Regions from separate parts of the Arthrobacter sp. NPDC080082 genome, predicted to be linked through region 2. Evidence: predicted binding sites of a transcription regulator. Region 2 holds the regulator's gene; the other holds the start of a gene.
What was found. The regulator LexA, encoded in region 2, represses DNA repair genes until DNA is damaged. The targets are predictions, from matches to a motif close to TCGAACANNTGTTCGA.
Positions count from the first base shown of each region.

Region 1: a site for LexA is predicted at 2,154-2,169, ahead of uvrA (excinuclease ABC subunit UvrA). Genes of this name have one in related genera too.

Region 1 is NZ_JBFBKQ010000005.1:81,524-85,920, forward strand. Features, by position in the region: gene uvrA (excinuclease ABC subunit UvrA) at 1-2,064, opposite strand, end outside; gene AB0O44_RS11470 (GntR family transcriptional regulator) at 2,228-2,620, opposite strand; gene AB0O44_RS11475 (ABC transporter ATP-binding protein) at 2,617-4,356, opposite strand.
Region 2 is NZ_JBFBKQ010000004.1:399,194-403,590, forward strand. Features, by position in the region: gene AB0O44_RS10855 (ATP-dependent DNA helicase) at 1-1,467, shown strand, start outside; gene lexA (transcriptional repressor LexA) at 1,596-2,345, opposite strand; gene AB0O44_RS10865 (LysM peptidoglycan-binding domain-containing protein) at 2,961-3,266, shown strand; gene AB0O44_RS10870 (histidinol-phosphate transaminase) at 3,384-4,397, shown strand, end outside.

The DNA of each region.
Region 1 (4,397 bases), on a different contig from region 2:
GAGCTTGGTTGCGAGGACCTTGTAGAGGATCTCGTTGACCAGCGTGGACTTGCCGGAGCCGCTGACGCCGGTGACTGCGGTGAAGAGCCCCAGCGGGAAGGAGGCGTCTACGTTGAGGAGGTTGTTTTCCTTGGCCCCGACGACCTTCAGCTCGCGCTTCTTGTCGTACTTGCGGCGCTTCTTCGGCACCGCGATGGCCTTCCGGCCGGAGAGGTAGTCGCCGGTGAGGGACTCGGTGTTCTTCAGCAGGTCCTGGTAGGAGCCGGAGTGGACCACCTTTCCGCCGTGCTCGCCGGCGCCCGGTCCGATGTCCACCACCCAGTCGGCCTCGTGGATGGTGTCCTCGTCGTGTTCGACCACGATCAGGGTGTTGCCGAGGTCCCGGAGCCGGGTGAGGGTTTCGATGAGCCGGCGGTTGTCGCGCTGGTGCAGGCCGATCGAGGGCTCGTCGAGGACGTAGAGCACGCCCACCAGGCCGGAGCCGATCTGGGTGGCCAGGCGGATGCGCTGGGCCTCGCCGCCGGACAGGGTGCCCGAGGACCGTTCCAGGTTCAGGTATTCGAGGCCGACGTCCAGCAGGAAGGTCAGGCGGGCCTGGATCTCCTTGAGCACCTGGTTGGCGATCTGGGCCTCGCGGCCGGTGAGCACCAGGGTGTCCAGGAAGTGGGCGCACTCGCGCATCGGCAGGGCGGCGACCTCGGCGATGGACTTGCCGTTGATCAGCACGGACAGCGAGGCCGGGTTCAGGCGCGCGCCATTGCAGGCCGGGCACGGGACCTGCCGCATGTATTCCTCGTACCGGTCGCGGGCCGAGTCGGAATCCGTCTCGGTGTGCTTGCGGTGCACGTACTGCACGACGCCCTCGAAGCCGGTGCTGTACTTGCGTTCCCGGCCGAAGCGGTTGCGGTACTGCACGACCACCTTGTGGTCCTTGCCGTGCAGGACGGTCTGGCGGGCATCCTTGGAGAGTTTCTCCCAGGGCGTGGTCATGGAGAAGCCGACGTCCTTGGCGAGGCCGCTGAGGAGACGAATCCAGTATTCGGTGGTGGCGGCGCCCATCGACCAGGGGGCGATGGCTCCCTCGGCCAGGGACAGCTCGGGGTTGGGGACGATGAGTTCCTCGTCCACCTCGAGCCGGGTGCCGATGCCGCTGCAGACCGAGCAGGCACCGAACGGGTTGTTGAAGGAGAAGGAGCGGGGCTCGATCTCGTCCAGCGCGAGGGGGTGCTCGTTGGGGCAGGCGAGGTGCTCGGAGAACGCGCGGATCCGCTCGGGATCATCGGCGTCGAGGTCCACGAACTCTGCCAGGACGCGGCCCTCGGCGAGCCCCAGGGCGGTCTCCACCGAGTCGGTCAGGCGCTGGCGGATGCCTTCCTTCACCACCAGGCGGTCCACCACCACCTCGATGGTGTGCTTGAACTGCTTGCCCAGCTTGGGCGGGTCGCTGAGCTGGACCAGCTTGTCGTCCACCCGGGCACGGGAGTAGCCCTTGGCGCTGAGCTCCTTGAAGAGCTCGACGAATTCGCCCTTACGGCCGCGGACCACGGGCGCAAGGACCTGGAACCGGGTACCCTCGGGCAGTTCCTGCAGCTGGTCCACGATCTGCTGCGGGGTCTGCTTGGTGACGGGCTCGCCGCAGACCGGGCAGTGCGGGCGCCCCACACGGGCCCAGAGCAGGCGCATGTAGTCGTAGATCTCGGTGATGGTGCCCACGGTGGAGCGGGGGTTCTTGCTGGTGGACTTCTGGTCGATCGAGACCGCGGGCGAGAGGCCCTCGATGAAGTCGACGTCGGGCTTGTCCACCTGGCCCAGGAACTGCCGGGCATAGGCGGAGAGCGACTCGACATAGCGGCGCTGGCCCTCGGCGAAGATGGTGTCGAACGCCAGGGAGGACTTGCCGGAGCCGGAGAGGCCGGTGAAGACGATCATCGCGTCGCGCGGCAGGTCCAGGTCAACGTTGCGCAAGTTGTGCTCGCGGGCGCCCTTCACCACCAGGCGGGACAGGTCGGGCCGTTCCGGCACCGCGGTGGCCACCCGGGCCGTCTTTCCTTCGGTCCGGGACACGGCTTTTCCGGGCTCCGGCGCGGTGGCGTCAGGCTGGATAACGACGGCGGGTTCTTCAGCTACGGCTTTAGGCACGCTTACCATGCTAATCGAAAACTTCTTCGAATCGCTATTCGGGCGGTGCGTGTGCTAGGGCACCCCGGTCAGGGGCGCTCAACGCCGCTCAGTGGCGGTCGTACGCGGCGGCGAGCAGCTGGACCGCCTCGGCGAAGCTGGCGCCCTTGGCCCGCGCGGCGGCGGCGTAGTCGGCGGCGGACTCGGCGAGGGACCCCCAGGCCTCGTCCCGCGCGCAGACCACCGTGCCGTTGCGGCCCTGGGTGCTGACGACGCCGGCGGCCTCGAGTTCCTTGTAGGCGCGGGCCACGGTGTGCGGCGCGACGCCCAGCTCGGCGGCCAGGCTGCGGACGGCGGGGAGCCGGGTTCCGGGGGCGAGCGTGCCGTCGTCGGCCCGTTCGATGATGTTCAGCCGCAGCTGCTCGAACAGCGGGACGGAGCTGGCGGTGCTGGGCTTCCAGGTGCCCGGAAAGGCGGCCGTGCCGGCGGACGGAGGCGTCACCGGCCGGACTCCAGGGCGTCCGCGGCGGCCGGCAGCCCGGCGAACTGGGCGCGGCACAGCGCGGCGTAGTGGCCTCCCCGTCCGGTCAGTTCCTGGTGGGTGCCCTGCTCAACGACGCGTCCTTGGTCCATGACGAGAATTAGATCAGCGTCCCGGACGGTGGACAAGCGGTGGGCAATCACGAAGCTGGTCCGGTCCTCCCGGAGCCGTGCCATCGCTTCCCGGATCTGCAGCTCGGTCCTGCTGTCCACGGAGCTGGTGGCCTCGTCCAGGACCAGGATGCTGCCGCCGGCCAGGTGGGTGCGGGCGATCGAGATCAACTGGCGCTGGCCGCGGCTGAGCGAGCCGCCGTCGTTGCCGAGGACGGTGGCGTACCCGTCCGGGAGGGCGCGGACGAACGGGTCGACGTGGCTGGCCTGCGCTGCGGCGATGATGTCCGCGTCGGGGGCGCCGGGCCGGCCGTACTCGATGTTGTCCCGGATGGTGCCGGTGAAGAGCCAGGCGTCCTGCAGGACGGTTCCGATGCCCGCCCGGAGGACGTCCCTGGGCAGCTCCGCGATGTCGACGCCGTCGATGGTGATGCGGCCGGCGTCGGGCTCGTAGAAGCGCATCAGGAGGTTGACCACCGTGGTCTTCCCGGCGCCGGTGTGGCCGACGATCGCCACCGTCTGGCCGGGTTCGGCCGTGAAGCTGAGGTCGCGGACCACCGGTGCGTCCGGGCGGTAGCCGAAGCTGACCCCCTCGAAGCGGATCCGTCCGGCCGGAAGGGCGGCGTTGCCGGTGCCGGCTGGCACGGCGACTTCTCCGGTGTCGGCGGGGATTTCGTCCGCGTCGAGCAGGGCGAAGACGCGCCCGGCGGAGGCCAGGCAGGACTGGATCAGGGTGAGCATGCCGCCGATCTGCCCCATCGGCTGGCTGAAGAGCCTGCTGAACTGGATGAAGGCCTGGACACCGCCGATGCTCATGGTTCCCGCGGCCACCTGGAGTGCCCCGATGACGGCGACGGCGATGTAGTTGAGGTTGGCGACGAACAGCATCAGCGGCTGCACCATCCCGGAGAGGTACTGCGCGCTGGAGGCGGCCCGGTAGAGCCGCTCGTTCCCGGCGCGGAAGACCGTGGCGGCGGCCTCCTGGCGGCCGAAGGCCTTGACCACCTCGTGCCCGGAGAAGAATTCCTCGAGGTGGGCCTGGACGGCGCCCGTGCTGCTCCACTGTTCGCCGAAGTGCGCCTGCGACCGGCGAGCCACCAGGACGGTGACCAGGGTGGACACCGGCACGGAGACGAGCGCGATGAGCGCCAGCAGCGGCGAAAGCCAGATCATCATGGTCAGCGCCCCGGTGAGCATCAGGACGGACATGATCAACTGGTTGAGCAGCTGGTTCAGGGACTGGGAGACGTTGTCGACGTCGTTGGTGGCCCGGCTCAGCACGTCGCCGCGGTGCTGGCCCTCGAAGTGGGCGGACGGCAGGACGTGGACCTTGCGTTCGACGGCGGCCCGGAGGCCGTAGCTGAGCCGCTGCACGGCGGTGGCGGTGAGGGCGCCCTGGATCCAGCTGAAGACGGAGGCGCCGAGGTACATCAGCGACACCGCCAGCAGCAGCCGGCCCAGGTGCGCCTCGTCGAAGCCCCGGCCCATGACGCCGCGGACCACGATGTCGGTGGCGTCGCCCAGGTACTTCGGTGCGGCGACGTTCAGGGCGGCGAAGCCGCAGGTTGCCGCGACGACGCCTGCCATCCTGAGCCGCACGGGCCGGAGCAGTCCGAGCAGCCGGGCTG
Region 2 (4,397 bases):
TGGCGGCAGGTGTCCGTCACCGCCATGGAATGCCTCGGCGCGCAGAAGTGCCCGTCGGCCGCCGAATGCTTCAGCGAACTGGCGCGCCAGGACGCGGCGGACGCCGACGTCGTGGTCACCAACCACGCCATGCTGGCCGTGAGCGCCTTCGAGGGCCTGGCCGTGCTGCCCGACTACGACGTCGTCGTCGTGGACGAGGCGCACGAACTCCAGGACCGGGTCACCGGGGCCGTCTCCGGCCAGCTCTCCGTGGCCATGGTCCACGCCGCCGCCTCGGGCGCCCGCAAGCACACCGGCATCACCGTGGACGCGCTGAACAACGCCGCCGCGAACCTCGAGCTCGCCGTCGCGGGGGTTCCCGGCGGACTGATGCCCAACGGCCTGAACAGCGAACAGCTCGACTGCGTGGACCAGCTCCGGGACGCCTGCCGTGCGGCGCTCTCCGACTCCAAGGGAGACGGCTCCACCACGGCCGACGGCGGCCGGCAGCTTGCGCGCTCCCGGCTGATGGTGATCCTGGAGCTCTGCGAACGCCTGCTCGCGGCCCGCGAGAACCGCGAGGTGGTGTGGTTCTCGCGGCAGAGCACCTTCGACCCGCAGCAGGGCTACTCGCAGCCGGACGATTCGGCGCCCGCGCTGATCAACATCGCCCCGCTCAGCGTGGCCGGGCGGCTGCGGGAGGGCCTGTTCGCGGACCACACCGTGGTGCTGACCTCGGCCACCCTCGCCATCGGCTCGGCCTTCGAACCGGCCGCGGGGGGCCTGGGCCTGGTGGGCCCCGGCGCCCCGAGCTGGACCGGCGTCGACGTCGGGTCGCCGTTCGAATACCCCAAACAGGGCATCCTCTACGTCGCCAAGCACCTGCCCAAACCGGGCCGGGGGACCGCGCCCGAGGCCCTGGACGAGCTCGAGAAGCTGATCCGCGCCTCCGGCGGCGGCGCGCTCTGCCTCTTCTCCTCCCGGCGCGCCGCGGAGGAGGCCGCCGACGCGCTCCGGCCGCGGCTGGGCCTGAGCATCCTCTGCCAGGGCGAATCCACCATGACCGCGCTGGTCAAGCAGTTCGCGGACGAACCGGACACCTGCCTCTTCGGCACCATGTCCCTGTGGCAGGGCGTTGACGTGCCCGGCAACTCCTGCCGGCTGGTGGTGATCGACCGGATCCCGTTCCCGCGGCCGGACGATCCGCTGATGACGGCCCGCTCCCGGGCCGTGGCGCAGGCCGGGGGCAACGGCTTCATGAGCGTCTCGGCCACGCACGCGGCGATCCGGCTGGCGCAGGGCGCGGGCCGGCTGATCCGTTCGACGTCGGACCGCGGCGTGGTGGCGGTGCTGGACTCACGGCTGTCCACCGAGCGTTACGGCGGCTTCCTCCGGGCCGCGCTGCCGCCGTTCTGGGCCACCACGGACCCGGCGGTGGCCGTGGCGTCGCTGGAGCGGCTCGCGAAAGAGGCCGCGCAGGGGTCGTAGGCCCCCGGGGCAGGGACGTTCGGCGGGGTTTGGCGGCGCTCAGGCCTCGGCGTCCGGGCGGGGTGGGGTCCCCAGCTCCGGGCGTTCAGCGCGTTCAGCCGGGCCCCTGGCCGGCGGCGTTGCCCGCGCTACAGGGAGCGGAGGACCGAGACGACCTTGCCCATGATGACGGCGTGGTCGCCCAGGATCGGTTCGTACTGGGTGTTCTGCGGCAGCAGCCAGGTGTGGCCGTCGCGCTGCCGGAACGTCTTGACCGTGGCTTCGTCATCGAGGAGGGCGGCCACGATGTCGCCGTTGACGGCGTCGTTCTGCCGGCGAACCACCACCCAGTCCCCGTCGCAGATCGCGGCGTCGATCATGGAATCGCCCGCGACCTTGAGCATGAACAGCTCACCGTGGCCCACGAGCTGGCGCGGCAGGGGGAGGACGTCCTCCACCACCTGGTCGGCCAGGATCGGGCCACCGGCGGCGATCCGGCCCACAAACGGGACCATCGCCGTGTCCGTGGCGCTGGCCAGTTCCGACACCGCGAGTCCGCCGACGGCCTTCAGCCCGCGGGGCTGTTCGACGCCGGAAATCGGGGTGGACCCCTCGTCCAGGGTCAGCGGCATCAACACTTCCATGGCGCGGGGACGCTTGGGGTCCCGGCGTAGGTAGCCCAGCTTCTCCAGCTGGGAGAGCTGGTGGGTCACGCTGGAGAGGCTGGCCAGCCCCACCGTGTCCCCGATCTCGCGCATCGACGGCGGATAGCCGTTGTCCGTCACGGACCGCTGGATGGTTTCGAGGATCTTCTTCTGACGGACGGTGAGGCTCTTGGGCGCCCGGGCAGGCTGGGCGCCGCGCCGGGTTGCCCTCCCGCCGGTGGCTTGTGCTGCCATGGTCCCCGTGCCTTCCGTTCGTGGTGCGGATCCGTGGCCGGCGGACCGAGTGAAGCGGCCCGATTGCTGCGAATCCTAAAAATGTCAGTGCCTGCCGTTTGACTGCTCTTGATCACCGCTGGCGGGTGTTCGACAGGTTTCAGACTGCAGGTGCGGAGTGCGGGTCCTTCGAGGGACCGGTTCCGTGCTTCAAAAATAGGTCAGCCGCCGGTGTTTTTCAAACATTTGTTCTAGCGAGTCTCGACAGAGTTCGTTCATAGGTGCTAAAAAGAGAACAGCAAGATTCGAAGATGTGTTCGAAGATTGCAAGTGGAGAACCACGGCCGGTTTCGGCCTTGTGTTCGAAGCGAATGATGGTTCAGCCGGTTGGCGGCAGGTACGAGGAGTACGCCGGGCGGCAACGACAAGTCCAGGAGGGCTCAGTTCATGTCAGCAAGAATCGCTTTCGCCGGTTCGCAGTTTTCCGACGCCGGAAGGCCGGCACTGTATCTCGTGCCGGATACTGCCACGGCCTTCTCCGGGGCGGTAGCTCCGTTCGCGGCCCCGGCCGACGCTGACGCGACCGCCGGGAGCGCGTCAGCTGTACGCCGGGCCCACTCTTCGGCCCAGGCTCCCTTGCGGCTGACCCGGCGGGGACGCTTCGTCTTCTTCGGACTGCCCTTGATCCTGCTCGCGGCCCTGCTGCTGTCCCTGGCAGGCTCCCTGACCGCGCCGGCGAAGGCCGCCGATTCCCCTGCATCGCTGGCAACCACCCCGACGGTCACCGTGACCGTGCAGCCCGGGGAGTCCCTGTGGACCATCGCCGGCACCGTCGACCCGAAACGGGATCCGAGGGACGTGGTCGCCGAGATCGTGCAGCTGAACAACCTCGACGCCGCGCCGGTCCTGCCCGGCCAGCAGCTCTTCGTTCCGACCCCCTAAGCTGAATCCCCGGGACGGAGCGTCCGCCGAACTTGGTAAGGCCATTCGCCGGCCGCGGGATGGGCCGTCGTTGGTCACGGTTTCCGGCCAGACAGTCCTCTCACTTAAACTGGGGACGTGACTGACCAGCTTGAGCGACTCAACCGACTTCCCCTCCGGACCAACCTGCGGGGCCTGCGCCCCTACGGTGCTCCCCAGCTGGACGTTCCGATTCTCCTGAACGTCAACGAGAACACCCATGGTGTCCCCGCCGACGTGCGGGCAGCGATCGCGGAGGCCGTCTCTGAGGCGGCTGCCGGGCTCAACCGCTATCCGGACCGGGAGTTCACCGAACTCCGCGGGGCGCTGGCCGAATACCTTGGCCACGGGCTGGACGCCACGAACATCTGGGCCGCCAACGGTTCCAATGAGGTGCTGCAGCAGATTCTCCAGGCCTTCGGCGGTCCGGGCCGCAACGCCCTCGGTTTCCCTCCCACGTACTCCATGTACCCGCTGCTCGCTGCCGGAACGGACACCGGCTACGTCGCCGGCGTCCGCGGCGAGGGCTACAGCCTGACCGCCGAGTCCGCCGCCCGGCAGGTCCGCGAGCTGCAGCCGAACATCGTCTTCCTCTGCTCGCCCAACAACCCCACCGGCACGGGCCTTGGCCTTGATGTCGTCGAAGCCGTCTACGAGGCGGGGGAGGCCAGCCAGGCCATCATCATCGTCGACGAGGCGTACCACGAGTTCGCCCACGAGGGCACCCCGAGCGCCCTGATCCTGCTGCCCGGCCGGGAACGGCTGATCGTCTCCCGCACCATGAGCAAGGCCTTCGCCCTCGCCGGTGCCCGGATCGGCTATATGGCCGCGGCTCCCGAGGTCACCGACGCGCTGCGCCTGGTGCGCCTGCCGTACCACCTCTCCGCCATCACCCAGGCCACCGCCCTCGCCGCCCTCCGGCACCGCGAGGCGCTGATGGCCGATGTCGAGGACATCAAGCGGCAGCGCGACCGGATCGTCACCGAGCTGACCCGAATGGGCCTTACCCCGGCGTCGTCGGACTCGAACTACGTCTTCTTCGGCGGGCTCACGGACCCGCACCGGGTCTGGCAGGAACTCCTCGACGCCGGCGTGCTGGTCCGCGACGTCGGC